4 regions of the Billgrantia antri genome follow, and region 4 is predicted to be linked to each of the others. Evidence: predicted binding sites of a transcription regulator. Region 4 holds the regulator's gene; each other region holds the start of a gene.
What was found. Region 4 encodes sigma-54, which starts transcription at its own class of promoters, with help from an activator protein. Its sites were predicted from a motif close to TGGCACNNNNNTTGCTNT; they were not measured.
Positions count from the first base shown of each region.

Region 1: speB (agmatinase) is a predicted target of sigma-54. The motif match lies at 3,261-3,278, and genes of this name have one in related genera.
Region 2: HNO53_RS06185 (nitrate reductase) is a predicted target of sigma-54. The motif match lies at 1,914-1,931, and genes of this name have one in related genera.
Region 3: HNO53_RS11630 (urease accessory protein UreD) is a predicted target of sigma-54. The motif match lies at 4,967-4,984, and genes of this name have one in related genera.

Region 1 covers NZ_CP053383.1:2,321,145-2,329,066, forward strand. Annotated here, with positions in the region: gene HNO53_RS10845 (DMT family transporter) at 1-539, shown strand, start outside; gene HNO53_RS10850 (pyridoxal phosphate-dependent aminotransferase) at 617-1,735, shown strand; gene HNO53_RS10855 (sigma-54 interaction domain-containing protein) at 1,726-3,141, opposite strand; gene speB (agmatinase) at 3,328-4,278, shown strand; gene HNO53_RS10865 (YjiH family protein) at 4,361-5,743, shown strand; gene HNO53_RS10870 (5-guanidino-2-oxopentanoate decarboxylase) at 5,752-7,371, shown strand; gene HNO53_RS10875 (aldehyde dehydrogenase family protein) at 7,383-7,922, shown strand, end outside.
Region 2 covers NZ_CP053383.1:1,285,004-1,292,925, reverse strand. Annotated here, with positions in the region: gene HNO53_RS06185 (nitrate reductase) at 1-1,782, opposite strand, end outside; gene HNO53_RS06180 (ANTAR domain-containing response regulator) at 2,184-2,822, shown strand; gene HNO53_RS06175 (CmpA/NrtA family ABC transporter substrate-binding protein) at 2,819-3,859, shown strand; gene HNO53_RS06170 (NAD(P)/FAD-dependent oxidoreductase) at 4,146-5,456, shown strand; gene nirB (nitrite reductase large subunit NirB) at 5,453-7,922, shown strand, end outside.
Region 3 covers NZ_CP053383.1:2,492,955-2,500,876, reverse strand. Annotated here, with positions in the region: gene urtA (urea ABC transporter substrate-binding protein) at 1-319, shown strand, start outside; gene urtB (urea ABC transporter permease subunit UrtB) at 495-2,096, shown strand; gene urtC (urea ABC transporter permease subunit UrtC) at 2,100-3,239, shown strand; gene urtD (urea ABC transporter ATP-binding protein UrtD) at 3,236-4,072, shown strand; gene urtE (urea ABC transporter ATP-binding subunit UrtE) at 4,072-4,770, shown strand; gene HNO53_RS11630 (urease accessory protein UreD) at 5,041-5,934, shown strand; gene HNO53_RS11625 (urease subunit gamma) at 5,953-6,255, shown strand; gene HNO53_RS11620 (urease subunit beta) at 6,428-6,748, shown strand; gene ureC (urease subunit alpha) at 6,745-7,922, shown strand, end outside.
Region 4 covers NZ_CP053383.1:2,987,557-2,995,478, reverse strand. Annotated here, with positions in the region: gene HNO53_RS13935 (YhdP family phospholipid transporter) at 1-175, shown strand, start outside; gene tldD (metalloprotease TldD) at 172-1,626, shown strand; gene yjgA (ribosome biogenesis factor YjgA) at 1,627-2,133, opposite strand; gene pmbA (metalloprotease PmbA) at 2,278-3,618, shown strand; gene HNO53_RS13915 (HPr family phosphocarrier protein) at 3,768-4,037, opposite strand; gene rapZ (RNase adapter RapZ) at 4,040-4,960, opposite strand; gene ptsN (PTS IIA-like nitrogen regulatory protein PtsN) at 5,007-5,477, opposite strand; gene hpf (ribosome hibernation-promoting factor, HPF/YfiA family) at 5,484-5,792, opposite strand; gene HNO53_RS13895 (RNA polymerase factor sigma-54) at 5,901-7,322, opposite strand; gene lptB (LPS export ABC transporter ATP-binding protein) at 7,481-7,922, opposite strand, start outside.

The DNA.
Region 1 (7,922 bases), 670 kb from region 4:
AGCGGGTGACTCGACGCCAGTGGCTCGGCCTGGGGCTGGGCCAGGCAGGCCTGCTGGTACTGCTCGGCCCGGCTGCCTGGCAGGCCGGTTTCGAGGGTCTCGCCGGTCCCGCGTTCGTGCTCGCTGCCGCGCTCTCCTGGGCGCTGGGTACCGTGCTGATCAAGCGTCGCGGTGGCTGGCAGGGTCATCCCGTGGTCATCACGGGCTGGCAGTTCGCGCTCTGCGCCCTGCCCATGATCGTGCTGGCCGCCCTGCTCGAATCGCCGAGCAACCCCGCCAACTGGAGAACATCGACCTGGCTCGGCCTGGGATATCATCTGGTCTTTGCCATATGCCTGGCGCAAATGCTGTGGTTTCGCAACGTCAACCGCCTCACCATCGGCCAGTCCACCATTAGCACCTTGATCATTCCGGTAGTCGGCGTTTCCAGTGCCGTGGTGCTGCTCGACGAGCCGCTCACGTTCAGGTTGCTGCTGGCTCTCGCACTGATCCTCTCGGCCGTCGCCATCGTCATGACCCAGCGCAAGCCACCGCCTTGAGCCAATAAGCAGCCTTGAGCGAATGACAGCCTGCTGCGACGATCCCTTACACTGCTTCTCGAGTACTGGAGTCTTCCATGCCCCGTTTTCCCGACCACTTGACCGGCCCCGGCCCCAGCAACCCCTTTCCCGGCATCAAGGTGCTGGAACGGCGTATCGGCCGGGAGATTCCCCATCGCCTGGGCTCCAACGAGGGCCTCGACATGCCCCACCGGGCATTGCGCGAGCGCTTCGGCGACGCCATGGTGGAGCACGTCTACTGCTACGGCGACTCGGAAGCGCTCGGGGTACGCCAGCGGCTTGCCTCCCTTTATGGCTTGCCACTGGAAACCACCCTGGTGGATGCCGGCGCCGACAGCCTGATCGCCCTGGCGCTGCGCACAGTGGCCACGCCCGGTTGTACGGTGGTGAGCGCCAGCGGTACCTATCCCACCTTCGGCTACTTCGCTCAAGGCCAGGGCTGCCACCTCGTCGAACGCTCCTATCAAGAGGCTCCGGGCCTGCTCTCGCCCGACCTCGAGGCGCTGCTGGACAGCGCCCACGAGCACAGGGCCCGGCTGGTCTACGTCGCCAACCCTGACAATCCCAGCGGACATCTTCACAGCGACGAGGAGATCCGCCGGCTGCGAGCAGAACTGCCCGACGACTGCTGGCTGCTGCTCGACGAGGCCTACCATGACTTTCGCGACGATGCCGACTCGCCGTTCAGTCGCGAAGTGCTGCCCGGGGTGATCCGGCTGCGCACGCTTTCCAAGGCCCATGGGCTGGCCGGCATGCGCATCGGCTATGCCATTGCCGAGCCGGAAACCTTGGCCATGATGATGAAGGTGCGCATTCACTACGCCGTATCCGCCCTGACGCTGGCCGTCGCCGAGACCGTGCTCGATCACCATAGCGAGGTGGAAGCGCACATTCGTGACGTCAAGCAGCGCCGCCAACGCCTTGCCCGGCATTTTCACGACCTGGGTGCCGAGGTTCTGCCCAGTGCGACTAACTTCATCGCCATCCGCCTGCCCAGCGCGGAGCTGGCGGGACGACTCAACCAGGAGCTGCTCGAAGCCGGCCGTCTCATCGCCCGCCCCGCGCATCCGGATCTCGGCCACGTGCTGCGTATCACCGCCGTGGAGGACGCCCTGGTGCCCGGTCGCTTCGAGATACTGGAGCGGGCCATCATGAAGAACTCGGTTCAGCGCTGAATTTTGAGCTCGTGCTTTTTTAGCTTGCGCACCACGCTGGGCTGGCTGATCCCCAGCCGCTCGGCGATGGCATAGGTGCTCGCTAGCGTACGGCACATCTCCTCCAGCACGCTGCGTTCGGCACGGACCAGATAGTCGTTCAGACCTTCGCCCTGCGTCAGTGTCGGAACGGCCGCCGTGGCCCGATCGGCCGGCGAAACAGCCACAGGGTCCGCCGTCTCGGCGCGGTTCGGCGAGTGAATCAGATCGCCCGGACTCGATAGCCAGGCACGTTCCAGCCAGTTTTCGAGCTCTCGCACGTTGCCCGGCCAGTCGCCGCCCATCAGCTCCGACCAGGTGCTGCCATGCAGCAGCTTGTGTTGGCCATAGCGCTGGTTGAGCCGCTCCAGGCACGCCTCGACCAAGGCCGGAATATCCTCGCGACGCTCGCGCAGGGGCGGCAGGGTCACCGGAATGACGTTCAGTCGATAGTAGAGGTCTAGGCGGAAGGCGCCGCGCTCCACGCGCCTGGCCAGGTCCTGGTTGGTGGCCACCACCAGGCGGAAGTCGATCCGCCGCGGACGGGTGTCGCCCAGCCGGGTGACGCTGCCATCCTGGATCACCTTGAGCAGCTTTGTCTGCATCGGCAGCGGCAGTTCGCCGATCTCGTCGAGAAACAGCGTGCCGCCTTCCGCCTGCTCCAACAGCCCGGCCTTGCCCTGTCGCGCCGCCCCGCTGAAGGCGCCCGGCTGATAGCCGAACATCTCCGACTCGAACAGGTTCTCCGGTATCGCTCCGCAGTTGACCTCGAGAAACGGCCCAGCGTGACGCCGGCTCCAGCGATGCAGCTGGCGGGCGAAGGCGGTCTTGCCCACGCCCGACTCGCCGAGCATCAATACCGTGGCATCCGACGGCGCCACGCGCTTGAGCAGCAGGGCCAGCTCCCGCATCACGCCGCTGCGCACCTGAAGTTCATCCAGCGCCGCTTCGAGCTGGCCATCCTCGGCATCGGCGCCGCCCTGGCTGCGCTTGAGATGCTCGCTGAAGCGCTTCTGCAGCAGGGCGTATTCGTCCTGCAGCAGCTGCAAGTCGGTGAGATCGCGGGAGCGGCTGACGATACGCACGAGCCTACCCTTGAGATACACCGGATGGGCCTCGGCGATGACACGCCTACCGGTACCGGTCACCTGCATCAGCTGCGCCGGCTTGCCGCTGCGGATCACCTCCAAGCTGATGGAGGGCTTGAGCACCCCCTCCGCCTCCAACCGCTGCACGGTACTGCCAATCAGGCGCTCCCGCGCCATGCCGTAGACCGCAGCCGCCCCTGGGCTGACGTCCAATACCAGGCCTTCACCGTCGACGATGAAGAAATGGTCGTTGGCCGTTTCGACGATGGTCCTGATCACTTCCTGGTCAATGTCGCTCATGCCTTGCCACCGATGCAAATATGAATCTTGATTCAATCATGCATCGCATGAGCGGCGCATGCGATTCAATCTTGCATCGCAAGCGCGAAAAAATCCCTTGATGGCGGGCCGCACGGGGTTGGCATGGAAGCTGCTACATGCAGCGGAGAGACGTGCAAAGACCCACCGTCACGCAAGGAGCCGACCATGCCCGACTTCAACCAGCCACTCGGCGGCAACGAGATGCCGCGCTTCGGCGGCCCCGCCACTATGATGCGCCTGCCCACCCAACCTACCGCCGCGGGGCTCGACGTGGCCTTTATCGGCGTGCCGCTGGACATCGCCACCTCCAACCGCCCCGGCACGCGCCTGGGCCCGCGTCAGATCCGCGACGAGTCGCGCATGCTGCGCCCCTACAACATGGCCACCCGCGCCGCCCCCTTCGACAGCCTGCAGGTGGCCGACATCGGCGACGTGCCGATCAATACCTTCCATCTGCCCAAGACAGTGGACATCATCAGTGCCTTTTACGACGAAGTGCTCCGCCATGACTGCACGCCGCTGACGCTGGGCGGCGATCACCTGATCACGCTGCCGATCCTGCGCGCCATCGCCAAGAAGCATGGCCCGGTGGGGCTGATCCATATCGACGCCCATGCCGACGTCAACGAGCACATGTTCGGCGAGCCCCTCGCCCACGGCACGCCGTTTCGTCGTGCCCAGGAGGAAGGACTGCTGGCCCACGGCAAGGTGGTGCAGATCGGCCTGCGCGGGACCGGCTACGCCGCCGAGGACTTCGACTGGTGCCGCCAGCAGGGCTTCCGCGTGGTCACCGCCGAAGCGTGCTGGTATCGCTCGCTCAAGCCGCTGATGGCTGAAGTGCGAGAACAGATGGGCAACACCCCGGTCTACGTCTCCTTCGATATCGACGGGCTCGACCCCTCCGTGGCCCCCGGCACCGGCACCGTCGAGATGGGCGGGCTGACCTCGGCCCAGGGGCTGGAGATCGTGCGTGGCACCGCCGGGCTCAACATCGTCGGCGGCGATCTGGTCGAGGTCTCGCCGCCCTACGACCCGAGCGGCAACACGGCGCTGATGGGCGCCACCCTGCTCTACGAGATGCTCTGCGCCTTGCCCGGCGTGAAGCGTCGCGACTGACAGAAGATAGCCGCGACTGACGCAAGGGTCGCGACTGTCATGACACCGCCTGACCTACAACGACAACCCAAAGGGAAATCCCATGTCTTCCACTGACACCACCCACCGTGACGCTGCCGCCCAGGAGCCTTTCGAACGCAGCAGCCTGCTGAAATTCCTGCTACCCTCCGCGCTCGGTGTCGGCCTGTTCCTGATCCCGTTCCAGGTCGGCGACACCATCAACATCGGCATGGGCCTGATGGCTGACGGGCTCAAGGCGCTGCTCGACGGCGCCCTGCCGGCTATCGCCGTGGTCGTGCTGGTGCTCTCGGTCCTGGCCACCAGTTGGGTCAAGCTGGCCCGCCCGGGCTGGGCCGAGAGGGGCGTGCTGCACGACATGTTCCACGTCGGCCCGGTGTGGTTCGGCATGCGCATTCTGGGCGCCGCCTTTGCCCTGATGACCTTCTTCCAGTTCGGCCCCGAGTTCGTCACCGCCTCGTTCACCGGCGGCGTGATGCTCAACGACCTGGCCCCGGTACTGTTGACCTTCTTCTTCTTCGCAGCCCTGCTGCTGCCGTTCCTGGTCGAATTCGGCTTCATGGAGTTCATCGGCAGCCTGGTGCGCAAGCCCTTCCGAGCCATCTTCAACCTGCCCGGGCGCAGCGCCATCGACGCCACCGCTTCCTGGATGGGCTCCGGTACCGTCGGTGTGCTGATCACCACCCAGCAGTACGAGAAGGGCTATTACAACCGTCGCGAGGCGGCGGTGATCGCTACCAACTTCTCCATCGTCTCGATCGCCTTCAGCCTGCTGATCACCAGCTTCGTCGACCTCAATCACATGTTCGTGCCGTTCTACTTCACCGTCGTGGTAGCCGGACTGATCGCCGCGGTGATCGTGCCGCGCCTGCCGCCTCTGTCGCGCAAGCCGAATACCTACTATGAGCCGGTGGGCTGCCAGCTGGCCGAGAAGCGCACCGAGGAGATGGGCCTGCTGCGCTACAGCCTGACCCAGGCCGTACGCCGCGCCGAGCACGCACCCGGCCCCAGGGAGCTGGCGCGCAACGCGCTGTTCAACGTCGCCGACATTTTCCTGGCTCTGCTGCCGCTGGTGTTCGCCATCGGCACCGTGGCGCTGATCCTGGCCGAATTCACGCCGCTGTTCACCTGGCTCTCCTACCCCATGGTGCCGGTGCTCGAGCTGCTGCGCATTCCCGAGGCAGAAGCCGCCGCTCCCGCCACACTGGTCGGCTTCGCCGACATGTTCCTGCCGGCGGTACTGGCGACCAATATCGAGAGCGAGCTGACCCGTTTCGTCATCGCCTGCCTGTCGCTGACCCAGTTGATCTACATGTCGGAGATCGGCGCGCTGCTGCTCAAGTCGAAGATCCCGCTCAAGCTGTGGGAGCTGGTGACGATCTTCCTGCTGCGCACCGCCATCACGCTGCCGATCATCGCCTTCATGGCCCACACTTTCTTCTTCTGAGGTTCGCGATGCCTAGCCACACGATGACCTGTGCCCAGCTCCTGCTGACCCTGCTACGCGAACGCCACGGCGTCGATACCGTGTTCGGCATCCCCGGCGTGCACACCGTGGCACTCTATCGCGGCCTGGAAGATGGCGGCGTGCGCCACGTCACCCCGCGCCACGAGCAGGGCGCCGGCTTCATGGCCGACGGCTATGCCCGCGCCACCGGCAAGCCCGGCGTGTGCCTGATCATCACCGGCCCTGGCATGACCAACATCGCCACCGCCATGGGCCAGGCGCTGGCCGACTCGATACCGATGCTGGTCATCTCCAGCGTCAACCGGCGCGATACCCTGGGGCGCGGCCAGGGTCGCCTGCACGAGCTGCCGAGCCAACAGCAGCTGATGGCGGGGGTTTCGCGCTTCAGCCATACCCTGCTCGACCCCGCCGCACTGCCGGAGGTGCTGGCCCGCGCCTTTGCGGTGTTCGAGAGCCAACGACCGGGGCCGGTGCATATCGAGATTCCCATCGACCTGTTCGATGCTCCAGTGGCGTCGGCCGAACTGCCGCCACCGGCGCGCCTGTTTCGCCCGGCACCGGATCCCGAGGGGCTGGCCCTGGCCGCCGCTTGGCTGCGTGAAGCGCAAAGACCCCTGGTGCTGCTGGGCGGCGGTTGCGTCGAGGCCCCCGAGGCGGCCCGCACCTTGGTGGAGCGGCTCGACGCTCCCACCGTCACCACCATCAATGCCAAGGGCGTGCTGGGACGCGATCACCCTCTCGACCTGGGTGCCAACGCAGCGCTGCCCGCCGTGCGCGAGCTGGCCCGCGATGCCGACGTGATCCTGGCGGTAGGCACCGAACTCGGCGAGACCGACTACGACGTGGTCTTCGACGACGGCTTCGAACTGCACGGCCGGCTGATCCGCATCGACCTGGACGCCCAGCAGTTGGTGCGCAACCAGCAGGTCTCGCTGGGCATGGTGGGCGATGCCGGGCGCAGCCTGGCACTGCTTGCCGAGCACGTCCCCGAGGCGTTCTCTCGCGCCGGCAGGGAGCGCACCGCGACCGCCCTCGCGGCGCAGGGACTCGCTGTCGATCCGGCCTTCGCCCCCTTCGTGTCCCTCTATGCCGCCCTGCGCGAGGCGCTGCCCGAGGCGATCCTGGTCGGCGACTCCACCGCCCCGGTCTATGCCAGCAACCACCTGGTCTCGCAGCCCGAACCGCGCCGTTACTTCAATGCCTCCACTGGCTACGGCACCCTCGGCTATGGGCTACCGGCCGCACTGGGCGCCCAGTTGGGCCAGCCCACGCTTCCCGTGGTGGCCCTGGTCGGCGACGGCGGCGTGATGTTCACCCTCAGCGAGCTCGCCACCGCCGTGGAAGAGCGCCTGCCAGTCGTAATCGTGCTGTGGCACAACCAGGGCTACGAGGAGATCCGCCGCTACATGGATTCCCACGGCGTCGCGCGTTGTGGCGTCGACATCCTGGCTCCGGACTTCCAGACCCTTGCCACCGGCTTCGGCTGCCTGGCCACGCGAGTCGGCAGCCCCGCCGAGCTGGCCAGGGCCCTTGCCGTTCGCCCCAGCGACGGCCCCTTACTGATCGAAGTGGATGCCAATACCTGGCTAGAGGCCATCGAATCATGAAAAGCGTTCCCATGCCGCAACTCGACAGACAATTCATCGACAACCGCTGGGTGTCATCGCGCGGTGAGCGCTACCTGTCGGTGATGAATCCTTACCGGGAGGAGACGATCGCCGAGGTCACCGCCGGCCATCCGGACGATGTCGACGATGCCGTAGCCGCGGCACGCCGTGCCCTGCCGGCCTGGCGGGCGCTATCCGGTGCCCATCGCGCCGTCTACCTGGAGGGTTTAGCCGAGGGCCTGAGCCGGCGCCGGGAGGAGCTGGTCAGGCTCTCCTCGACCAACAACGGCAAGGTGCTGGCCGAGGCCGGCATCGATCTCGATGATGCCATCGCCTGCTACCGCTACTACGCCGGCCAGGCCCGGGCCCTGGATGAACGCCAGGGCCGGCTCGTCGAGCTGGAGATGGATGGTGTCGAGGCGCGCTGCTATCACGATCCGGTGGGCGTGGTCGGGCTGATCACGCCGTGGAACTTCCCGCTGGTGACCAGCGCCTGGAAGCTTGCCCCGGCGTTAGCCGCGGGCTGCACGGTGGTGCTCAAGCCTTCCGAG
Region 2 (7,922 bases), 1.7 Mb from region 4:
GAGCCGCAGCGGGCGGGCCGCGTCGAGCGACTGGGCCGGCGGGCGCGGACGCACCGGCAGCAGTCGAGCGCGGCCATCCGGCGTGGCGAAGCGGCCATCGGTGAACAGCCGGGCGGTGCCATGGGGAGCGGCGGCATTGACCGGCCACTGGATCGGCGCCAAGGCGTCGTAGGCGGCGCGGTCGAGCCCGGCCAGACCGGAGATATCGAACAGCCGGCGGCTCTCCCCCGGGCCCTCGCCGTTCTCGAAGCCCGAGAGCCGGGCATGCTCGTCGAAAATCTCGCTGGGATGGGTATAGGCGAAGGCCTCGCCGAAGCCCAGCCGCCTGGCCACCTGGCAGACGATCCACCAGTCGTGCCGCGCCTCTCCCGGCGGCGGCAGGATACCGCGCTGGCGCGAGATGCGACGCTCCGAGTTGGTCACGGTGCCGTCCTTCTCCGACCAGCTCGAGGCCGGCAGCACGATGTCGGCATAGGGCAGCAGGTCGGCGTTGGCCATGCATTCGGAAACGATCACCAGCGGGCATTTCTCCAGCGCCTCGCGCACCCGGTCGGCCCGCGGCAGGCTCAACGCCGGATTGGTGGCCATGATCCATAGCGCCTGTACTTCGCCGCGCTCGATCGCCTCGAACAGCGCCACCGCCTTGTGGCCGGGCGCCTCGGGCAGGCACGGCACCAGCCACTCGGTGGCCCAGAAGCGCGTGACCCGGTCCCGCGCGCCGGGCGTGTCGTAGTCCATGTGGGCAGCCAGCTGGTTGGCCAGCCCGCCCACCTCGCGCCCGCCCATGGCGTTGGGCTGGCCGGTGATCGAGAACGGCCCCGCCCCCGGCAGACCGATCTTGCCGCCCGCCAGGTGGCAGTTGATGATGGCGTTGCCCTTGTCGGTGCCGCTGCTCGACTGGTTCACCCCCTGGGAGAACAGGGTGACCACGTGCAGGTGGCTGGCGAACCAGTAGAAGAAGGTCTCCAGGCGCTCGGCATCGACATCGCAGTCGGCGGCGATGGCCTCCACGGCGGCATCCTGCTCCCGCGCCGCGGCTAGCGCCTCCTCGAAGCCCTGAGTATGGGCTTCCAGGTAGACCCGGTCGAGCTTGTCGTGCGCTGCCATCCACGCCAGCAATCCGGTGAACAGGCGCGCATCGCTGCCCGGCGCGAGCCCAAGGTAAAGGTCGGCGATTTCGCAGGTATCGGTCACCCGCGGGTCGATCACCACCACCCGCAGCAGCGGGTTGCGCTGCTTGGCCACCTTCAGCCGCTGGTAGAGTACCGGATGGTTCCAGGCCAGGTTGGAGCCCACCAGCACCACCAGCTCGGCCTCCTCGAGATCCTCGTAGCTGCACGGCACGGCATCGGCGCCGAAGGCGCGCTTGTGCGCCGCCACCGCCGAGGCCATGCACAGCCGCGAATTGGTATCCAGGTGGGGCGTGCCGAGAAAGCCCTTGAACAGCTTGTTGGCGACGTAATAGTCCTCGGTGAGCAGCTGGCCGGAAAGGTAGGCGGCGACTGCCTGCGCGCCGTGGCTGTCGCGCACCGCCGTGAGCCGTTCGGCCACTGCGCCGAGCGCCGTGTCCCAGTCCGTCTCGACGCCATCGACGCTGGGTCTTGTCAGCCGGCCGCCGTGTCCCAGCGTCTCGTGCAGCGCCGACCCTTTCACGCACAGCCGGCCGAAGTTGGCCGGGTGCTCGGGGTCGCCCTGCACCTCGACGATCCGCTCGTCCTCGACGACGGCCAGCACGCCACAGCCGACGCCGCAGTAGGGGCAAGTGGTTCGGGCCTCGCGCATGTCGATCTCCTGTCGGGTTCCTGGCGAAACGACGACGCCCGCCAACGGCCGGTCCCATAAGGGAGGCGGTTGGCGGGCGTCGTTGCCGCGTGGGGCACCGCATGGCGCCCGGTAGAGGTATTGACATGTATCAAGCAGAAAGCGTGCCATCCGGCGAAGAACGGGCGTCAATCAGCCAGATGGTCCCTCGTCACGGCACACCGGCATGCTGCCCTGCACCATCACCCTCCCGCCCCAAAGCGCCCTTGCACCAGGCTGGTGCCGAACGGGCGTCCAGCTGCGCTCGCTGCCGGCTGACGTTGCGCCGAACACTGCGCCACGTGGGTCGTTTCGCGACATGGAACGTTTCTTGCTTAGCACTAGCAAAGAGTCCCCGGCACGCCGTTCATGAGCGAGACCCTATGCCATCACCATCCCCCCTGAACATTCTGCTGGTCGACGACGAGGTGGTACGTGCCGCCATGGTCGAGGAAGCGCTGATGGCCGAGGGACACCGGGTCATCTGCCGGCTCTCGAACCCGGCCAGCCTCAACGAGATGGTCGGGCGCCACCAGCCCGACGTGGTAATCATCGACATGGAGAGCCCCGACCGCGACACGCTGGAGAGCATGGCGCTGCTCAACCGCGAGAACCCGCGTCCGGTGGTGTTCTTTGCCGACCAGCACGACTCCGACATGCTGCAGGCCGCGCTCAAGGCAGGGGTCAGCGCTTATGTCGTCGATGGCCTGGTGCCCGAGCGGGTCAAGGCCATCGTCGAGGTCGCCATCGCCCGCTTCGACGCCTTTCACAGCATGCGCCAGGAACTCGACAAGGCCCGCAACCAACTGGCCGAGCGCAAGTGCATCGAGCGCGCCAAGGGCCTGTTGATGAAGCATCAGGGCTGCGACGAGGAGCAGGCCTACCGCATGCTGCGCAAGCTCGCCATGGACCGCGGCCAGCGCATCGCCGAGGTCGCCGACAGCGTCATCGACATTCTCGCCCGCCTGAACCCGCTATCGCCCGAAGGGCACGCCGACGACAAACGGGGAACCCGCTCATGAGTCAACCGCAACACCACGCCGCCAGCCCCGAACTCGAGCGCCTCACCCTCGGCTTCGTACCGCTGCTCGATGCCGCTCTGCTGATCGTCGCCCGCGAACGCGGCTGCTTCGCCGCCCAGGGGCTGGACGTCAGCCTGTCGCGGGAAAACGCCTGGGCCACCCTGCGCGACAAGGTCGCCGCCGGCCTGCTCGACGGCGCCCAGATGCTCGCCCCCATGCCGCTGGCCATGAGCCTGGGGCTGGGCCGCGCGCCCTGCGAGACGCTGGCACCGCTGCTGCTCTCGCGCAACGGCAACACCGTTACGCTCTCCGCATCGCTGTGCCAGGCCAGCGGTGCCACGCTCGGCAGCGACCCGGCCGACAGCGCCCTGGCGCTGGGCAACTGGCTGCGCGGAGCGGGCAGCGGCAGGCGCCCGCGCCTGGCCATGGTGTATCCCTATTCCTGCCAGCACTACCAACTGCGCGAATGGCTCACCCTGGGCGACATCGCCCCCGACCGCGACGTCGAGCTGGTCGCCCTGCCGCCGCCGCGCATGGTGGAAGCCCTGCGCGACGGCCAGATCGACGGCTTCTGCGCCGGCGAACCCTGGGGCACCCTGGCCCGCCACTGCGGCGTGGGCCGGCTGGTCGCCACCGGCGCCCAGCTGTGGCACGACCATCCGGAGAAGGTACTCGGCGTGACCCGCTCCTGGGCGCAGCGCTACCCGGCCACCCTGGCCGCCCTGCTGCGAGCCCTGGTAGCAGCCAGCGATTGGCTGGCCGCCTCGCCGGATCATCGCCGCCAGGCACGTGAGTGGCTGGCCCTGCCGCCCTACCTCGACCGTTCGATTCGCCACCTCGCTACGCTCGACAGCGATACGGCGCCCATTCACCAGCATCTCTACGGCGCGGACATGCTGCGCCCGACGCCGCAGGCCGCCCTGCACTTCGCCCAGCCCATCGTGCGCCAGCTGGAAGCCCAGGGCAGCCGCTTCGATCCGGCGCTGCTGGCGGCGTGCTACAGCCCTGTGCATTTCGATGCCGCAACGCACCACTGATGTGCACGGCCGGTGGCGGCTGAGATGCCTCCGGCCTGAGGCACGACCTGCGAGCCATCTTCCAACCTGCTGTCACAATAGAGAAAAACCCTCGCAAGGCGCCTCCTGGCCGGAATCTTGATACTTGCAGGACATAGCGGCGATCAAAGGCGATCGCCCACAAGGAAAGCGACAACGACGTCTCTGTGCTCCCCGGTTCGCTCATCGAATCGACAGGGGAAGCGCCGAGGCGTCGTTGCGTTATAGGCCCGTCATTTCGACAAGCGCAGCGAGAGGAGGTGTTCGCATGCCACGGCGACATCCCGAGACATCCACCGTCGAGCACCTGGTCATCGTCGGCAACGGCATGGCCGGCCATCGGCTGGTCGAGGCGCTCCTCGCCCGGCCCGAGCGCCCCGCCAGGATCACCGTGATCGGCGCCGAAACCGCGCCGGCCTACAACCGCATCCTGCTCTCCCCGCTGCTGGCCGGCGAGATGCAGCGCGAGGCCCTGACCCTGCGCAGCGCCGAGTGGTACGCCGAGCAGGACATCGAGCTCATCCTCGGCGAGCGGGTCGAGGCCATCGACCGCGACGCCCGCACGCTTACCACCGACGCCGGCCGCACGCTCGACTACGACCGCCTGGTGCTGGCCACCGGTTCGAACCCGGCTCGCCCGCCGGTGCCGGGGCTCGAACTTCCCGGCGTTCACGTGTTCCGCGACCTGCACGACGCCGACGCCCTGGCTCGTGCCGCCGCGCAAGGCGGCAGCGCCGTGGTGATCGGCGGCGGCCTGCTCGGCCTGGAGGCGGCGGAAGGCTTACGTAAACGTGGACAGGGCAAGCGCGGCATGCAGGTCAGCCTGCTGCAGCGCGACGACCGCTTGATGAACCGTCAGCTCGACCTCACCGCCGCCCGCCTGCTGGAAAGCGAGCTGCGCGGCCGTGGGCTCGACATTCACACCGACGCCCAGCTCGAAAGCCTGGAAGCCGGCAGCGACGGCCGCGTGTGCGCCGCCCGGCTCGCCGACGGCACCCGGCTCGCCGCCGACTGCGTGGTGGTGGCCATCGGCATCGTGCCCAACACCGCGCTGGCCCGCGCCGCCGAGCTCGACACTCAGCGTGGCGTGATCGTCGACGAGTGGCTGACCACTTCCGACCCGGCGATCCACGCCCTCGGCGAATGCTGCGAGCACCGCGGCAACCTCTACGGCCTGGTCGAGCCGATCTGGCGCCAGGTCGAAGTGCTGGCCGATTGCCTCTGTGGCAAGCCCAGCACCGGGTACGTCGAAGCGCCCACCGCCACCAAGCTCAAGGTCAGCGGTGTGGCGCTCTACGCCTTCGGGCCCACCGAGCCCGAGCCCGACCATGAGGTGCTCAGCTACCGCGATCCCCAGCAGGGCGACTACCGCCGCCTGCTGCTGAGAGGCGGCCGCCTGGAGGGCGCCGTGCTCTACGGCGACACCGCCTCCGGCCCCTGGTACTTCGAGCAGGCCCTGGCCGGGGTCGACCTCACCGCCTGCCGCACCGCGCTGCTGCTCGGTGCCGCCGACGCCCAGGTTCTGCTCGACGACGCCCTGAACGAATCACCGCAACGCCCCGCAAAGGAGGCCGCATGAACACGCCCGTGAAACCGCAACTGATCGTCATCGGCAACGGCATGGTCGGCCACCACCTGGTCGAGCAACTGGTCGAACAGGGCGCCACCGAGCGCTACGCCATTACCGTGTTCGGCGAGGAGCGCCACCTGGCCTACGACCGCGTGCACCTCTCCGAGTACTTCAGCGGCCGCGACGCCGCCTCGCTGGCGCTCTCCACCGCCGATTACTATGCCGAGCACGGCATCGAACTGCGCCTGCACGAAGCGGTGACCGCCATCGACCGCGAGGCGGGCGAAGTCGTCACGCCGAAGGGCCGCTACGCCTACGACCGCCTGGTGCTGGCCACCGGCTCCTTCCCCTTCGTGCCGCCGATTCCCGGCAACGACCGCGAGGGCTGCCTGGTCTACCGCACCCTGGAAGACCTCGACGCCATCCGGGCCGCTGCCGAAACCGCCACCACCGGCGTGGTGGTGGGCGGCGGCCTGCTCGGCCTGGAAGCGGCCAACGCCCTGCGCGGGCTCGATCTCGACACTGCGGTGGTGGAATTCGCTCCGCGCCTGATGCCGATGCAGGTCGACAGCGAGGGCGGCGAACTGCTGCGCGAGAAGATCGAGGCGCTCGGCGTGCAGGTGCTCACCGGCCGCGCCACCCAGGAGATCGTCGACGGCGAGGCCAGCCGCCACCGCATGGTGTTCCAGGACGAGAAGGTACTGGAGACCGACCTGATCGTATTCTCCGCCGGCATTCGCCCCCGCGACGAGCTGGCCCGCGACAGCGGCCTGGAGATCGGCGAGCGCGGCGGCGTGGTGATCGACGACAACTGCCTGACCAGCGACCCGGCGATACTCGCCGTCGGTGAAGTGGCGTTGTGGAACAACAGCATCTTCGGCCTGGTCGCCCCCGGCTACCAGATGGCCAAGGTCGCGGCGTCTACGCTCCTCGAAGGCAGCGAGACCTTCCGCGGCGCCGACATGAGCACCAAGCTCAAGCTGATGGGCGTCGACGTGGGCTCCATCGGCGATGCCCACGGCGACCGCACCCCCGGCGCACGGCAGTACCGCTTCCTCGACCCCATCAAGCAGCAGTACCGCAAGCTGGTGGTCTCCAGCGACGGCAAGCGCGTGGTGGGCGCCATGCTGGTGGGGGACAACAGCTACTACGACACCCTGCTGCAGTACTACGCCAACCGCATCGAGCTGCCCGAGGACCCGGCCGCGCTGATCCTGCCGGCCGGTGGCGAAGCCGCCCCCGCGCTGGGGCCGGACGCGCTGCCGGAAACCGCCACCATCTGCTCGTGCCACAACGTCACCAAGGGCGACGTGTGCGCCTCGATCGACGCCGGCGCCGTGGATCTCGGCGCAGTGAAGGGCGAGACCCGTGCCAGCACCGGCTGCGGCGGCTGTGCCGCCCTGCTCAAGAACCTGGTCGATCACGAACTCGAGAGCCGCGGCGTGGAGGTCGACAAGTCGATCTGCGAGCACTTCGCCCATACCCGCCAGGAGCTCTACGACATCGTGCGGGTGGAGGGCATCAAGACCTTCAGCGAGCTGATGGAGAAGCACGGCAACCCCGAGACCCACAAACTCGGCTGCGATATCTGCAAGCCGGCGGTGGCCTCGATACTCGCCTCCTGCTTCAACGAGCCGATCACCGATGCAGCCCACATCCCGCTGCAGGACACCAACGACACCTTCATGGCCAACATGCAGAAGAACGGCACCTACTCCGTCGTTCCCCGCGTGCCGGGCGGCGAGATCACCCCCGACAAGCTGGTGGTGCTGGGCCAGGTGGCGCAGAAGTACGAACTCTACACCAAGGTGACCGGCGGCCAGCGCATCGACCTGTTCGGCGCCCGCCTGGAGGACCTGCCGGCGATCTGGGGCGAACTGATCGAGGCCGGCTTCGAGACCGGCCACGCCTACGGCAAGTCGACCCGTACCGTGAAGTCCTGCGTCGGTAGCACCTGGTGCCGCTATGGCGTGCAGGACAGCGTAGGCATGGCGATCCAGTTGGAGCACCGCTACAAAGGGCTGCGCGCGCCGCACAAGCTCAAGTTCGCCGTTTCCGGCTGCACCCGCGAGTGCGCCGAAGCCCAGAGCAAGGACGTCGGCGTCATCGCCACCGAGAACGGCTGGAACCTGTACGTATGCGGCAACGGCGGCATGCGCCCGCGCCACGCCGAACTGTTCGCCACCGACCTCAGCGACGAGGAGCTGTTCCGCTACATCGACCGCTTCCTGATGTTCTACATCCGCACCGCCGACCGCCTGCAGCGCACCTCGGTATGGCGCGAGAACCTGGAAGGCGGCCTGGACTACCTCAAGAACGTCATTCTCGAGGACAGCCTCGGCATCGGCGAAGAGCTGGAGCGGCAGATGCAGGCCGTGGTCGACACCTACGAATGCGAATGGGCCAACGCCATCAGCGATCCGGAGAAGCTCAAGCGCTTCCGCAGCTTCGTCAACGACGCGCGCCCGGATCCGG
Region 3 (7,922 bases), 490 kb from region 4:
CGAGGTCGATACGGTCAAGGACGCCATCATCGGCGTGACCGTGCCCAATCTGACCGGCGGCTATGCGGCGATGATGCCCAACCATCACATCACCAAGCCGGTGCTGATCGGCGAGGTGCAGGACAACGGCCAGTTCGACATCGTCTGGCAGACCCCCTCCACCGTGGCAGGCGATGCCTGGTCCGACTACCTGCCCGGCTCGCGTGACCTGATCTCCGACTGGCGCAAGCCCATGGAGTGCGGCAACTTCAACGTGGCCAGCGGCAGCTGCGGCGGAAGCACCGCCGCCGAAGAGGCCGAAGCGGCACTTGCCGAGTAAGACCTGCATAGCCCCCGCTGCCATGCAGCGGGGGAGCGCGCCTTCTCTACCGATCCCGAGGAATTCCCTAATGCGATATCCCCCCATGCCCGGGCCAGCGGCGGTCGGGGCGAGGGCCGGCAGCGCTGCCGAAGACAGCGAGCCCATGCACGCTGCAACGAGGGGCTCGTGGCTGATGGTTCTCGTTCTGGCCCTCGCATTCGTGCTTGGCCTTACATTGACCGCTCCCGTCTCCGCGCAGGAGGCTGAAGGGGCCGACGATACAGCGGCACAGGCGCTTCTCGAGGCGCTGGACGTGTCGTCGTTTTCCGCCAAGGGCGAAGCCATCGAGGCCATCGTGCGCAGCGACGATCCCCGCGCACGGGATTGGCTCCAAGCCTTGCTCGATGGCCGCCTGCAGCGCACCGACGACGGTCGCTTCGTGGTCGCGCTCGACAACTCGGGCCGCCAGTGGCCGGTCGAGGACGCCCTGACCGGCGAGGCGTTGGGCGAGATGTCGCGCCGTGACCTGGAGCGGATGGGCATCAACAACGCGCTGCGCAACCAGCTGCGCAGTGCCATCGCAGTGGTCGATCTCTATGCTGCCGATGTCGGGTTGCGTCGCGCTTCGGCCGAGCGCCTGCTGGGCGAGGTCGATGGCGACCTGGCCGGCCCCCTGGCCGAGGTGATCGAGGAGGAGCCGGATGCCAGGGTGCAAGAGCGGTTGATCCAGGCGCTGGCCATTTACCGCCTGGAGCAGGGCGAGTTCGCGGCGATAGACGATCTGCGCGGCAGCCTGCACCCCCGGGTGCGGGTCGCTCTCAATCGCGTACTCAACAGTGACGATCCTGCCTTGGTCGATGGCGCCCGCGAGGCGTTGAACAGCATCGAGCAGATGCTCAAGGTCAACCGCGCGGTCGAGACCCTCTACTTCGGCCTGTCGCTGGGCTCGGTGCTGGTACTCGCCGCCATTGGCCTGGCGATCACCTTCGGCGTGATGGGCGTGATCAACATGGCGCATGGCGAGCTGATCATGCTCGGCGCCTACACCACCTGGGCCATGCAGCAACTGCTGCCGGGCCAGCCGGGGCTGGCGTTGATCCTGGCGATTCCCGCCGGCTTCCTGGTCGCGGCGCTGGCGGGTATCGCCATCGAGCGCGGCGTCATCCAGTTCCTCAAAGGTCGGCCGCTGGAGACGCTCTTGGCGACCTTCGGTATCAGCCTGATCCTGCAGCAGCTGGTGCGTACCGTGATTTCGCCGCTCAACCGCACCGTCATCACGCCTGAGTGGATGAGCGGCTCCATCGCCATCAACGATGCGCTCTCTCTCACGCTCAACCGCATGGTGGTGCTTGGCTTCGCCCTGGTGGTGTTCGCCGCACTGGTGCTGATCATGCGCCGCACCCGGCTTGGGCTGGAGGTGCGGGCGGTGACCCAGAACCGCGCCATGGCGCGTTCGATGGGCATTCGCGCCACGCGGGTCGACATCCTGACCTTCGCCCTGGGCTCCGGCGTGGCGGGGCTGGCCGGCGTGGCGCTGTCCCAGCTCACCAACGTGGGGCCCAACCTGGGCCAGAACTATATCATCGACTCCTTCATGGTGGTGGTCTTCGGCGGCGTGGGCAACCTGTGGGGCACCCTGGTGGCGGGGCTGTCGCTCGGCGTCATCAACCAGGTGCTGGAACCCTGGGCCGGGGCCGTAATGGCCAAGATCATCGTGCTGGTGTTCATCATCCTGTTCATTCAAAAGCGCCCCCGCGGACTCTTCCCGCAGAGGGGCCGGGCGGCGGAGGGCTGATCCATGCAATCGAGATCGTGGCTGATGCGGCCGTTCGGCGAGCGCTCGACGCTGATCTTCATTGCTGTGCTGCTGGCAGCGATGGCGCTGGTGACGCTGCTGCACCTGGCCGTGCCACCGGGGCACTCGCTCCATGTCAGCGCTTATACCGTTAACTTGTTCGGCAAGTACCTGAGCTACGCCCTACTGGCGGTGGCGGTGGACCTGGTGTGGGGCTCTCTCGGTATTCTCAGCCTGGGCCATGGCGCCTTCTTCGCCCTGGGCGGCTATGCCATGGGCATGTACCTGATGCGCCAGATCGGCGACCGCGGCGTCTACGGCCACCCGGTGCTGCCCGACTTCATGGTGTTCCTCAACTGGGACAGCCTGCCCTGGTACTGGCATGGCTTCGACATGGCCGGATTTGCCTTCCTGATGGTGCTGTTGGCGCCGGGAGCGCTGGCGCTGATATTCGGCTTCCTGGCGTTTCGCTCGCGGGTCACCGGGGTCTATCTGTCGATTATCACCCAGGCGCTGACCTTCGCCCTGATGCTGGCCTTCTTCCGCAACGAGATGGGCTTCGGCGGCAACAACGGGCTGACCGATTTCCGTGAGATTCTCGGTTTCAACCTGCGCAGCAGCGAGACTCGCCTGGGGCTGTTCCTGGCCAGTGGCGTGGCGCTGGCAGTGGGCTACTTGCTTTGCCGGGCGATCGTCACCAGCAAGCTGGGCCGGGTGTGCGTGGCGACCCGCGATGCCGAGGCGCGCACGCGCTTCCTCGGCTACCGGGTCGAGCGCTTCCAACTGTTCGTGTTCGTGGTCTCGGCCATGCTGGCGGGCCTGGCCGGGGCGCTCTACGTGCCCCAGGTGGGGATCATCAACCCCAGCGAGTTCTCGCCGCTGTTTTCCATCGAGATCGTACTGTGGGTGGCGCTGGGCGGTCGGTCGACCCTCTATGGCGCGGTGATCGGGGCGATCCTGGTCAACTATGCCAAGACGGTGTTCACCGGGGCAATGCCGGATGCCTGGCTGTTTGCCCTGGGCGGGCTCTTCGTGCTGGTCACGGTGTTCCTGCCGCGTGGTGTAGCGGGGCTGCTGTCGCTGCGGCTGCGCCGCCGTCGTGACGCTGACGCTTCGTTTTCCGCCAAGGAGGCTTCGGCATGAGCATTTTGCGTTCCCTGGCCAGCCGTGATCGGGTATTCGATTTCCTGGTCCCCGTAGAGTCGCCGGTTGACGTGCGACACGGGCCGATCCTCTACCTGGAGGACGTGACGGTCAGCTTCGACGGCTTCAAGGCGATCAACGACCTCAATCTGACCATCGACGACGGCGAGCTGCGCTGCATCATCGGGCCTAACGGCGCCGGCAAGACCACCATGATGGACATCATCACCGGCAAGACCCGGCCCGACAGCGGCAAGGTGTGGTTCGGTAGCCGCCACGACCTGCTGGCCATGAACGAGCCGCAGATCGCCAGCCTCGGCATCGGCCGCAAGTTCCAGAAACCCACGGTGTTCGAGGCGCTGACGGTATTCGAGAACCTGGAGCTGGCAATGGCCGCCGACAAGCGCATCCTGCCCACGCTCGCTGCGCGCATGAACGGCGAGATTCGCGACCGCATCGACGAGGTTCTCACGACCATCGGCTTGGCCGAGCTGCGTGTGCGTCAGGCGGGCATCCTATCCCACGGCCAGAAGCAGTGGCTGGAGATTGGCATGCTCCTGATGCAGCGGCCGCGCCTGTTGCTGGTGGACGAGCCGGTAGCGGGCATGACCGAGCAGGAGATGGAACGTACCGCCGAGCTGCTGACCGGTCTCGCAGGAAAACAATCCGTTGTCGTCGTCGAGCACGACATGGGCTTCGTGCGCTCCATCGCGCGCAAGGTGACGGTACTGCATCAGGGCAGTGTGCTGGCGGAGGGCAGCATGGACCAGGTATCGAGCGACCCGCGGGTGGTCGAGGTCTACCTGGGTGCCGAAGCCGAGGAGGAGGTCTGATGCTCGAGATCGACAAGCTCAATCAGTTCTATGGCGAGTCCCATACCCTGTGGGATCTAGACCTGACCGTGCCGGCGGGCCTGTGCACCTGCGTGATGGGGCGCAACGGGGTGGGCAAGACCTCCCTGATGAAGGCCGTCATGGGTGAGGTGCCGGTGGCCTCCGGCAGCATCCGCTATGTCGACGATGTCGAGTTGACCCGGCGGCGGGTGGAGGATCGTTCGCGGCTGGGGATCGGTTACGTGCCCCAGGGGCGGCAGATCTTTCCGCTGCTCACCGTGGAGGAGAACCTGCGCACCGGTCTGGCGGCTCGCGGCGATGGCCGGCGCACCGTTCCGGAGCGCATCTTCGAGCTCTTCCCGGTGCTCGAAGAAATGAGGCACCGCCGCGGTGGCGATCTCTCGGGCGGCCAGCAGCAGCAACTGGCCATCGGCCGGGCGCTGGTGATCGAGCCTCGGCTGCTGATCCTCGACGAGCCGGGGGAGGGGATCCAGCCCAATATCGTCACCCTGATCGGCGAGGTGATTCGCCAGCTGATCGCCGAGGATGGCCTGACCGTACTGCTGGTGGAGCAGAAGCTACCCTTCGCCCGCAAATATGCCGATCGCTTCGCGATCATGGACCGCGGCCGACCGGTGGCCAAGGGTGCGATCGCTGAGCTGTCCGATGCCCTGATCAAGGAGCACCTGACGGTCTAGCCGTATTGCCAAGCTGGGAATTTTTCCTGCACCGTTCTGGGCCATGGCCAAAGGGGTCGTCAGGCGCTCTTGCGCACAAACTGTGCGCTGCGCTGGCTTGTGTGCGCCAATCTGGTGCGAAGCTGACCTTTGCAGGTGTGGCTGTATACAAAATAACTCAATGAATTGTATTTATTTTTTCTACATTTCACCGTTCTGGTACAGCGGTTGCCATGAATAGGGCAAAGCCTCGACGAAGAGGCCGAACCCTGTTGCAAAAGGCCGATGCCAATGACGGCTCGTTTCGACGCCAAGACACTGCTGCCGCCCAGCGCCTCCGGTCACCGCTTCGATGCCGGCCGCCGCTGGGTGGGGTCGCTGGAACTCGGCTTCGACAGCCGCCAGGACACCACCCGCCTGGTGCGGGCTCGTCACCAGGGCCCGTTGCGGGTGCAGCGGCCTTTCTACCCCGAGGGCCGCGAGGGCTCGTGTCATGTCTACCTGCTGCATCCGCCCGGCGGGCTGGTAAGTGGCGATGTGTTGCACGTCTCGGTTCGGGTCGAGTCGGGTGCCCGCGCATTGGTGACGACCCCTGCGGCCAACAAGCTCTATCGTGCCGACAGTCATGGCGTGGCCTGGTCCCAGCGTACCGGGTTGCAGGTGGCGCCGGGTGGAGTGCTCGAGTGGCTGCCCCAGGAGACCATCGCCTTCGATGGCTCGTGCGGTGAGCAGCACACGACCATCGAATTGGCCGACGATGCGCGTTGCCTGGGCTGGGAGGTGCTGGCGCTGGGCCGACCGGCGAGCCGGCTGCCCTACGTGTCGGGCCGAATCGAGCAGCGCTTTCGTCTGTTGCGAGATGGCAAGCCGCTGTGGCTGGAGCGTCAGCCGCTCGATCCGGCTCAACCGCGCTTCAAGGGACGCTGGGGGCAGGGTGGTGCCAGCGTGCAGGCCACGCTGTGGGCCGTAGGTCTTGCCGACGAGTCTAGTGCCGTCGAGGCGCTGCGTAATGCAATCGCGGCGAGCCCGCGCTGGGCGGTCACCATGCGCCATGGCGTGCTGCTGCTGCGCTACCTGGGGCATGAGCGCAACGAGGCCTGGGATCTTTGCCAGCAGGCCTGGGCCTGTCTCAGGCCGCTGATGATCGATTCTCCTCCCCATCCCCCACGTATCTGGTTCACCTGACGATTCCAGGAGACTCGCATGGAACTGACTCCGAGAGACAAGGACAAGCTGCTGCTGTTCTCGGCCGCCCAACTGGCCGAGCGACGCCGGGCTCGCGGCCTCAAGCTCAACTACCCGGAGGCGGTGGCGCTGATCAGCTTCGAGATCATCGAAGGCGCGCGCGACGGCCGCAGCGTGTCCGAGTTGATGAGCTACGGCCGCGAGATCCTCGGCCGCGACGATGTGATGGATGGGGTGGCCGAGATGGTGCACGAGGTGCAGGTGGAAGCCACCTTTCCCGATGGCACGAAGCTGGTCACGGTCCACACACCGATCGTCTAAAACTGGCTGCACTCGGCCATGCTGTGTTGGCTTCACGACAAAAAATGCTCATTTACTAAAGTAAACTCCGCTTTTTTGTCGCTCGCCGCCTTGCCTGGCCTTCGTTCGCTCAGTTTTAGCTGTCGACGGTTCTAGCTGCTCAATGGCAGCCACAACGTAGAGGGAAGGTCCAATGATTCCCGGTGAGTATCAGTTGAAGGACGGCGAGATCGAGCTTTGCGCCGGGCGCGAGCGGATTACGGTCGAGGTGGCCAATACCGGCGACCGGCCGATCCAGGTCGGCTCTCATTACCACTTCGCCGAAACCAATCCGGCGCTCGTTTTCGACCGCACCAAGGCACGCGGCTTTCGGCTGGACGTGGCGGCGGGCACAGCGATTCGCTTCGAGCCGGGTCAGACGCGAGAGGTCACGCTGATTCCTTTTGCCGGCACGCGCCATATCTATGGTTTTCGCGGCGACGTGATGGGCAAGCTGAATGGAGGTGACGCATGAGCTCTCATTCTCCCAATCGCATCAGCCGGCAGGCCTATGCCGACATGTACGGCCCCACCGTGGGCGACCGAGTGCGTCTGGGCGACACCGAGCTGTGGATCGAGGTCGAGCGCGATGCCACCCACTATGGCGACGAGGTTAAGTTCGGCGGCGGCAAGGTAATCCGCGATGGCATGGGGCAGAGCCAGCGCTGTGACGATGCGGTGATGGACACCGTGATCACCAATGCGCTGATCCTCGACTGGTGGGGCATCGTCAAGGCGGATGTGGGCATCCAGGCAGGGCGCATCGCGGTCATCGGCAAGGCGGGCAATCCCGACACCCAGCCCGACGTCGACATCGTCATCGGCCCCGGCACCGAAATCATTGCCGGTGAGGGCAAGATCCTCACCGCCGGTGGCATCGACGCGCATATCCACTTCATCTGCCCCCAGCAGGTGGAAGAGGCGCTGATGAGCGGTATTACCACCATGCTCGGCGGCGGCACGGGGCCGGCCACCGGCTCCAATGCCACCACCTGCACGCCGGGCGCCTGGCACATCGGCAGGATGCTGCAGGCCGTGGATGAGCTGCCGATGAATATCGGCCTGCTCGGCAAGGGCAACGCCAGCCTGCCCGAAGCCTTGGAGGCGCAGATCGAAGCCGGCGCCATCGGTCTCAAGCTGCACGAGGACTGGGGCACTACCCCGGCCTCCATCGACACCTGCCTGAGCGTGGCCGAGCGCTACGACGTACAGATCGCCATTCACACCGACACCCTCAACGAGTCGGGCTTCGTCGAGGATACCCTGGCGGCGTTCAAGGAGCGCGGCATCCACACCTATCACACCGAGGGCGCCGGTGGCGGTCATGCGCCGGACATCCTGATTGCCTGCTCCAAGCCCTACGTGCTGCCGTCGTCGACCAACCCGACCCGGCCCTACACGGTGAACACCATCGACGAGCACCTCGACATGTTGATGGTGTGTCACCACCTCGATCCCAACATTCCCGAAGACGTGGCCTTTGCCGATTCGCGCATTCGCCGCGAGACCATCGCCGCCGAGGACATCCTGCAGGATCTGGGGGTGATCTCGATGATCGCCTCGGACTCCCAGGCCATGGGGCGGGTTGGGGAGGTGGTGTGCCGCACCTGGCAGACCGCCCACAAGATGAAGGTGCAGCGCGGCCTGTT
Region 4 (7,922 bases):
CGTCAGCAGTAGCCTGCCGCTGGCCGCGGTGATCGCCGGGGCGCCAGTTGTGGGTGGGGCGCTGTTCCTGGCCGATCGCCTGTTCGGTCGCGCCATCGATCGAGTCACCCGAATTCACTATCGCGTGCGGGGTCCGTGGATCTCGCCGGAAATCACTCTGGAAACCGCCGAATGACCACCTCTTCCTCTCTCTTACTCGATACCGCTGCCGAGATCCTGCTGCATCCCGGCGGGCTGGACATCGATGCGCTCGATGCCGGCCTAGGGCACGTGTTGACCTCCGGTGTGGACTATGCCGACCTCTATTTCCAGAGGAGCTGGCATGAGAGCTGGGTCCTCGAGGACGGTGAGGTCAAGGAAGCCGGCTACAACATCGACGGCGGCGTCGGCGTGCGCGCCATGGCCGGTGAAAAAACCGGATTCGCCTACTCCAACCAGATCACCGCCGATGCCTTGGCCGAGACCGGACGCACGGCGTCGGGCATCGTGCGTAGCGGTGCCACACTGCCGGTCGGTACGCGCGTGGTGAGCCAGGCAGCATCGCGCTATGCCGCGATCGATCCCTTGTCGGGCCTGTCGGCCGAGGACAAGATTGCTCTGCTCAAGCAGGCCGACCGTGTGGCGCGAGCCGCCGATCCGGCAGTCAGTCAGGTCAGTGCCTCCCTGACCGGCGTGCACGAGGTCGTGCTGGTGCGCGCCAGCGATGGCACCCTGGCGGCTGATGTCCGCCCGCTGGTGCGGTTCAACGTCAGCGTGATCGCAGTTAAGAACGGTAGGCGCGAGCGTGGCAGCGCCGGCGGTGGCGGCCGCTATGCCATGTCACGGCTACGTGACGACAATGTCGCCGAACGTTTCGCCAAGGAGGCGGTGCGTCAGGCCCTGGTCAATCTGGAGGCCGTCGATGCACCGGCCGGCCAGATGCCGGTGGTGCTCGGGCCTGGCTGGCCCGGCATCCTGCTCCACGAGGCCGTGGGCCACGGTCTGGAGGGCGACTTCAATCGTAAGGGCAGTTCGGCGTTTGCCGGGCGTATGGGCCAACGCGTGGCGGCTCCCGGTGTCACCGTGGTGGACGATGCCACCCTGTCCGATCGGCGCGGCTCCATGAGCGTGGACGACGAGGGTACGCCGGGGCAGTACACCCCGCTGATCGAGGACGGCATTCTCACCGGTTACATGCAGGACAAGCTCAATGCCAGGCTGATGGGTATGCAGCCCACCGGCAACGCCCGACGCGAGTCGTTCGCCCACATGCCGATGCCGCGGATGACCAATACCTACATGCTGGCCGGTCAGGACGATCCGGCCGATATCCTGGCCAGCGTCAAGCGTGGTATCTACGCGGTCAGCTTCGGCGGTGGCCAGGTGGACATCACCTCAGGCAAGTTCGTGTTCTCGGCCAGCGAGGCCTACCTGATAGAGGATGGACGGATCACCACGCCAGTGAAGGGGGCCACCCTGATCGGCAACGGGCCCGAGGCGATGGGCCGGGTGTCAATGATCGGTCACGACCTGGAGCTCGATACCGGCATCGGCGTCTGCGGCAAGGAGGGGCAGGGCGTTCCGGTAGGAGTTGGCCAGCCGACGCTCAAGCTGGATGAGCTCACCGTCGGCGGCACTGCCTCTTGATCACATGCCGGCCGTATCGCGGATTAGCTTGAACAGCTTGCGGGCGTTGGCCGGGGGCTTGCCGCGTTCGCGCTCGCTCCTTGCGTTGCGAATCAGCTGGCGAAGAGCCTGGCGATCGACATCTGGGTAATCGGCGATGAAGGCTTCAACGGCTTCGTCGCCGTCATCGATCAGCCGGTCGCGCCACTTCTCGAGGCGGTGGAAGGCGAGATCGCGACGACGATTCTCCTGCTCGATTTCGTCGAATACGGCCTGGATTGCCTCGAGGTCTTCGCGCCGCATCAGCTTGCCGACGTACTGCATGTGGCGCCGCCGCCCTTCGTGGGAGCGGATGCGGGACGTTTCTTCGACGGCCGCCAGCATGTCTTCCGAGAGCGGGAAGCGGGCGCGCTCGGCGGGTGTCATGGCGATGATCTGTTCGCCCAGGGCCTGCAGTGCATGCATTTCGCGCTTGAGCTGGGACTTGCTCGGCCGTTCGTCGAAGGAGGAGGGAGTATCCTGGGTCATGCCGCGTCCAACTAGTGAGAGTTCGGGAATAGCCTGGCCAGTTAAGCGACCAAGCTCGAATGATGGCAGTATATCAGTCCGTCGCCGGGCGGCGGGAAATGACACGTGGGAAGCCGGCGCGTCCGGTCAGCGAAGGAGAGACACATGAGCAAGGCTTTCGATGCCTCCGTCCAGCAGGCGCTGCTGGAATCCCGGGCCGAGCAGGCTCTGCGGCTGGCGAAGCACCTGGGGGCGGATGCCTGCGAAGTGGGAGCCAGCGTCGATCAGGGAATCGGCATCAGCGTGCGTGAAGGAGAGGTGGAGTCCGTCGAACTCTCACGCGACCAGGGAATCGCCGTGACGGTCTACCTGCGTGGGCACAAGGGCAGCGCCTCCTCCACCGACGCCGGTGATGCTTCGATACGCGAGCTGGTCGAGAAGGCCATGGCCATCGCCCTCTACACCGGGGAGGATCCCGCGGCCGGGCTGGCTGATCCCGAGTTGATGGCCACCGAGCTGCCGGATCTCGACGTGCACCATCCCTGGCCGCTCTCCACCGAGCAGGCCATCGATCTGGCGCTGGCCTGCGAGGCGGCCGGGCGCGGCGAACCCGGTATCCGTCAGTCGGAAGGGGCTTCGCTCTCCAGCGGCGAAGGGGTGAGGGTCTATGCCAATAGTCACGGCTTCATGGGCAGTCAGCGCGGCAGCCGCCATTCGCTCTCCTGCATGCTGATCGCCGAAGACGAACACGGCATGCAGCGTGACTACGACTACACCAGCGCACGTGATCCCAAGGAACTGCTGTCTGCCGAGGTGGTGGGCAGGCGGGCAGCCGAGCGCACCCTGAGCCGGCTTGGCGCGCAGCGCCCCGCTACCGGGCGCCTGCCGGTGCTGTTCGATGCCACCGTGGCCAGTGGTCTCATCGGGCACCTGATGAGCGCCATCGCCGGCGGTTCGCTCTATCGCCAGGCCTCCTTCCTGTGCGACCGGCTGGGCGAGCCGCTGTTTCCCGACTGGTTCACCCTGGGCGAGCATCCCATGGAGCGTGGTGCCATGGCCAGTTCGGCCTTCGACAACGACGGTGTGCAGACGCGCAACAATGTCTTCATCGAGCAGGGCCGCCTTGCCAGCTACATGCTGTCGGCCTACAGCGCACGGCGCCTCGGCATGCAGACCACGGGCAATGCCGGTGGCGCTCGCAACCTGCGCATCTCGGCACCGCTCGAGACGCGCCAGGCGCTGCTCGCGCGCATGGGGCGCGGGGTGCTGGTCACCGAGCTGATGGGGCAAGGCGTCAATGGAGTCACCGGTGACTACTCGCGTGGTGCAGCCGGCTTCTGGGTGGAGAATGGCGAAATCCAGTACCCGGTGGAGGAGTTCACCATCGCCGGCAACCTCGAGGCAATGTTCAAGGGGTTGCAGGCCGTCGGCAGCGATATCGACACCCGCGGCAGCATTCACACCGGCAGCTGGCTGATCGGTGAGATGACCGTGGCGGGTAGCTGAAGCGGATTTACGCTTTACCGCAAAGCTCGCGGGAATGAGCGAGCGATGGTCAGGCCAGGCGAAGCCCGATGAGCAGGCGGAGTTTAGGGAACCTAAATGAGCACTGCGAAGAGGGCTTCAACGCCGCATGGCCGAGCGCAGCCATTCCTCTAGGCATCCTCTTCGAAGCGGGCCTCGAAGAGAGCCTCGATGGCCTCCAGCACCGCTTCGGCGTCGTCCCCCTCGGCACTGATTTCCAGCTCGGTGCCGCAGGGGGCGCCCAGCATCAACAGCGCCATGATGTTGCTGGCGTCGGCCTGCTGCGGCCCTCGGTTGACGAGCACGCGCGCATCGAAAGGCTGACAGCACTGCACCAGCTTGGTGGCAGCTCGGGCATGAAGACCGCGTTTGTTGGTCAGGGTCAGCTTGCGGCAGGGCACACTCAGGTTTCCTTGCTGTCTGATGTCTCTGCGGTCTTTCCACGGGCGGGAGTGACCGGTGTATGAATGCCGAGTTCGCGGTGGCGAAGGCGTACGTCCGGCTGCTGCTGCGCGAGGTGATGCGCGAGACGCTCGGCGAGATAAACCGAGCGGTGCTGGCCACCGGTGCAGCCGATGGCAACGGTCAAATAGCTGCGGTGGGTGTCGCGATAGGCCGGCAACCAGCGTTCGATCCAGGCGATGATGTCGTCGAGCATCTGTTGTACCAGCGGGTACTGCTCAAGGAACTCCACGATGCTGGGTTCCCGGCCAGTAGCGGAGCGCAGGCGCGGATCCCAGTAGGGGTTGGGCAGGCAGCGTGCATCGAAAACGATATCGGCATCGAGCGGCACGCCACCCTTGAAGCCGAACGACTCCACCGTCAGGGTCAGTTGGTCGGCGCGGTGGCTGGCCACTTGCTCGGTGATGCGCCCGCGTAGGTCATGCACCGACAGCCGTGAGGTGTCGATGATCAGATCCGCCAGGTTGCGAATGTCGCTGAGGGTCGCGTCTTCCGACTCGATGGCTTCGTTCAGGGTCATGTCCCGACCGCGGGTCAGGGGGTGGCGCCGCCGGGTGGCAGAGTAGCGTTCGAGAAGGATGCGGGCGTCGGTCGTCAGGTAGACGATCTGGCAGTCGACCTGATTGGTACGCAGCTCTTCCAGCAGACGCGGGAAGCGTTCAAGGGCATGAGGCAGGTTGCGAGCATCAATGCTCACCGCGATCGAAGTCTGGATCGTGGGTGAGTTGCGTAGCTCATCCACCAAGGAGCCGAGCAGCATCGCCGGGAGGTTATCGATGGCGTAGTAGCCGATGTCCTCGAGCGCCTGCAGTGCGATCGACTTGCCGGAGCCGGAGCGGCCGCTGATGATCACAAGCTGCATGAGGGGTCTCCTGATCAGGGCTGGCCGAAACGGTGAATCGTTCAATTCAGCCCGAGGACTGTCGTCGAATCGCTTCGATAAGGCGCTCGTGGAGTTCGCGCTGGCTAGCGCATTTTCGCAGCTGGGCGCGCGTCTCGGCATCGTTCATCACGCCGGCTACCTGGCTCAGCAGCGACAGGTGCGTATCGTCGGCCTCTTCGGGGACCAGCAGCACGAAGACCAGGTCGACCGGCTCGCCGTCGATGGCATCGAAGTCGATCGGCTCGGCCAGCTTGAGAAACGCCGCCACCGGGCTGTGACAGTGCGGGCTTCGGGCATGGGGGATTGCCACGCCATTGCCGATGCCGGTGCTGCCCAGCCTCTCGCGACCGACTAGCCTGCCGAAGACCTCCTGACTGTCGAGGCTCGGAGTGTTCTGCGCAATGAAGGTGCTGAAGAACTCCAGCACCCTCTTCTTGCTGCCTCCCGGAACATCGAACAGCGCTCGCTCCGGGGGCAGGATGGTTTCCAGTGTCATGGCAACTCAGCGAATGCCGGCGCCCTGGGCGCGAGCCTGGGCTTTTTCCTTGTGTTTGACCAGTTGACGATCGAGCTTGTCGGTCAGCGCATCGATGGCGGCGTACATGTCTTGATCGGAGGCTTCGGCGTGAAGGTCGGCGCCGGCGGCATGCAGCGTGCAGGCGGCCTGCTGACGCTCCTTCTCGATCGAGAGCGTGACCTGCACGTTGGTGATGTTGTCGTAGTGTCGCTGGACGCGGTTCAGCTTCTCGCTCACGTAGTCACGCAGTGAATCGGTCAGCTCAACATGATGGCCGGTGATGTTGACTTGCATGACAAGCTCCTTCGTCCTTCGGGTGGTAGCTCGATTGTAACCCTTTTTACTGCCCTGCATACCCCTTCGAATGGCGGGTTTGCCGGGGATCAGCATTGCGTCGCGGTATCAGCGAAAACGCTTGCGTTCGCTCGAAGAGGGGATGCCCAGGGCTTCGCGATATTTGGCCACCGTGCGGCGAGCGACCTGGATGCCATCCTCGCCCAGCAGCTCCACCAAGCGGCTGTCGGAGAGCGGCTTGCGCGGCGGTTCATCGGCGATCAGCTTGCGGATGCGGGCGCGAATCGCCGTGCTGGAATGCACGTCACCGTCACCGTTTCCGCCGACATGGCTGGAGAAGAAGTACTTCAGTTCGAAGACCCCGCGGGGGGTATGGATGAACTTCTGCGTCGTCACCCGCGAAATGGTCGACTCATGCATCTCGACGGCCTGGGCGATGTCGGCCAGTACCAGCGGCTTCATGCCCTCCTCGCCCTGTTCGAGAAACTCGATCTGGCGTGCCATGATCTCTCGCCCCACCCGCAGCAGGGTGTCGTTGCGGCTGGCAAGGCTTTTCATCAGCCAGCGCGCTTCCTGCAGGTGATCCTTGAGAAACTGGTTGTCCTGGCTCTTGTCCGCGCGCCGTACCAGGGCGACGTAGTCGGGCTGGATACGCAGACGTGGCAGTGCCTCGGCGTTAAGTTCCACGCGCCAGCCGGATTCGTCATGGTAAGCAACTAGGTCCGGGGTGACGTAGCTACTGCCGACCTCGGCATAGGCGCTTCCGGGACGGGGGTCCAACGAGCGAACCAGGGCGATGACCTGATCCAGAGATTCGTCGTCAAGCCCTAGGCGGCGCTTCAGCAGGCGACGATCGTCGGCGGCCAGGGCCTCGAGGAACTGGCGTACCAGGCGGCGGGTCTGGGGCAGCAGCGGCGTGTCATCGGGCATCGCGGCCAACTGCAGCATCAGGCACTCGCGCAGGTCGCGGGCGAACACGCCGGTCGGTTCGAACTGTTGCAGGCGCAGCAGGACCTGCTCGACCTCCCGGGTCGGCAGGCCCTCCAGGCCTTGCCGGCGCAGGCCGTCGCGAATCTCCTCCAGGGGTTGCGCCAGGTAGCCGGTGGCATCGACGGCGTCGATCAGGCTCTCGGCGATAAGGCGCTGGCGATCGCTCAGATCGGTCATCGCCAATTGCCAGATCAAATGGCCGGTCAGGGTCTGCGCCGAGGCCTGGCGCTCGAAGTCGGGGCCTTCGCCGGTAATGCCACCGGAACTCGTGCCGTGATCGGGGTAGGTATCCGACCAGTCGCTGTCGGTGGAGAGTTCGCTGGGTATCTCGCTGGCCCAGTCATCGCTTGGGGTATCGCTGACGGCCTGCTCACCGAAGCCGTCGTCGAGTTCCAGCATGGGGTTGGATTCCAGTGCCTGCTGGATCTCCTGGCGCAGGTCGAGCGTCGAAAGCTGCAGCAGGGCTATCGCCTGCTGCAGCTGGGGAGTCATGGTCAGCTGGGTGCCGACACGCAGTTGCAGGGATGCTTTCATGGCCATGAGAGGTAGGCGCTCATCTGCCGGAAAAGCTCTACCCTAGACGGGAAGGTCACGACTTGCAAGAGAGTTGACTGCAATATGTATGCCAGTAAGGGTTTTTATCCCTGATTAGAATGTTTTAATGCAGTCTAGGGGCTTGCATAATGCGACAGAGTGAGCTACAGACGAAAGTCCTCGCCGAGGTAAACCTCGCGGACCCGTCGGTTGGCCAGAATGGCCTCGGCATCGCCTTCGGCGATGATCTGGCCGTCGCCGACGATATAGGCCGAGTCGCAGATGTCCAGCGTTTCGCGTACGTTGTGATCAGTGATCAGTACGCCGATATCACGTGCCTTGAGCTGGCGAATGATGCCCTTGATTTCCCCCACCGAGATCGGATCGACCCCGGCAAAGGGCTCATCGAGCAGAATGAAGGCCGGCTCGGTGGCCAGTGCCCGGGCGATCTCGACGCGTCGCCGCTCACCACCGGACAGGCTCATGCCGAGGTTGTCGCGGATGTGGGTAACGTGGAAGTCCTCCAGCAGTTGCTCGAGCCTCGCCTGTCGCCCACGACGGTCGAGATCCCGTCGTGTCTCGAGGATGGCCATGATGTTGTCGGCC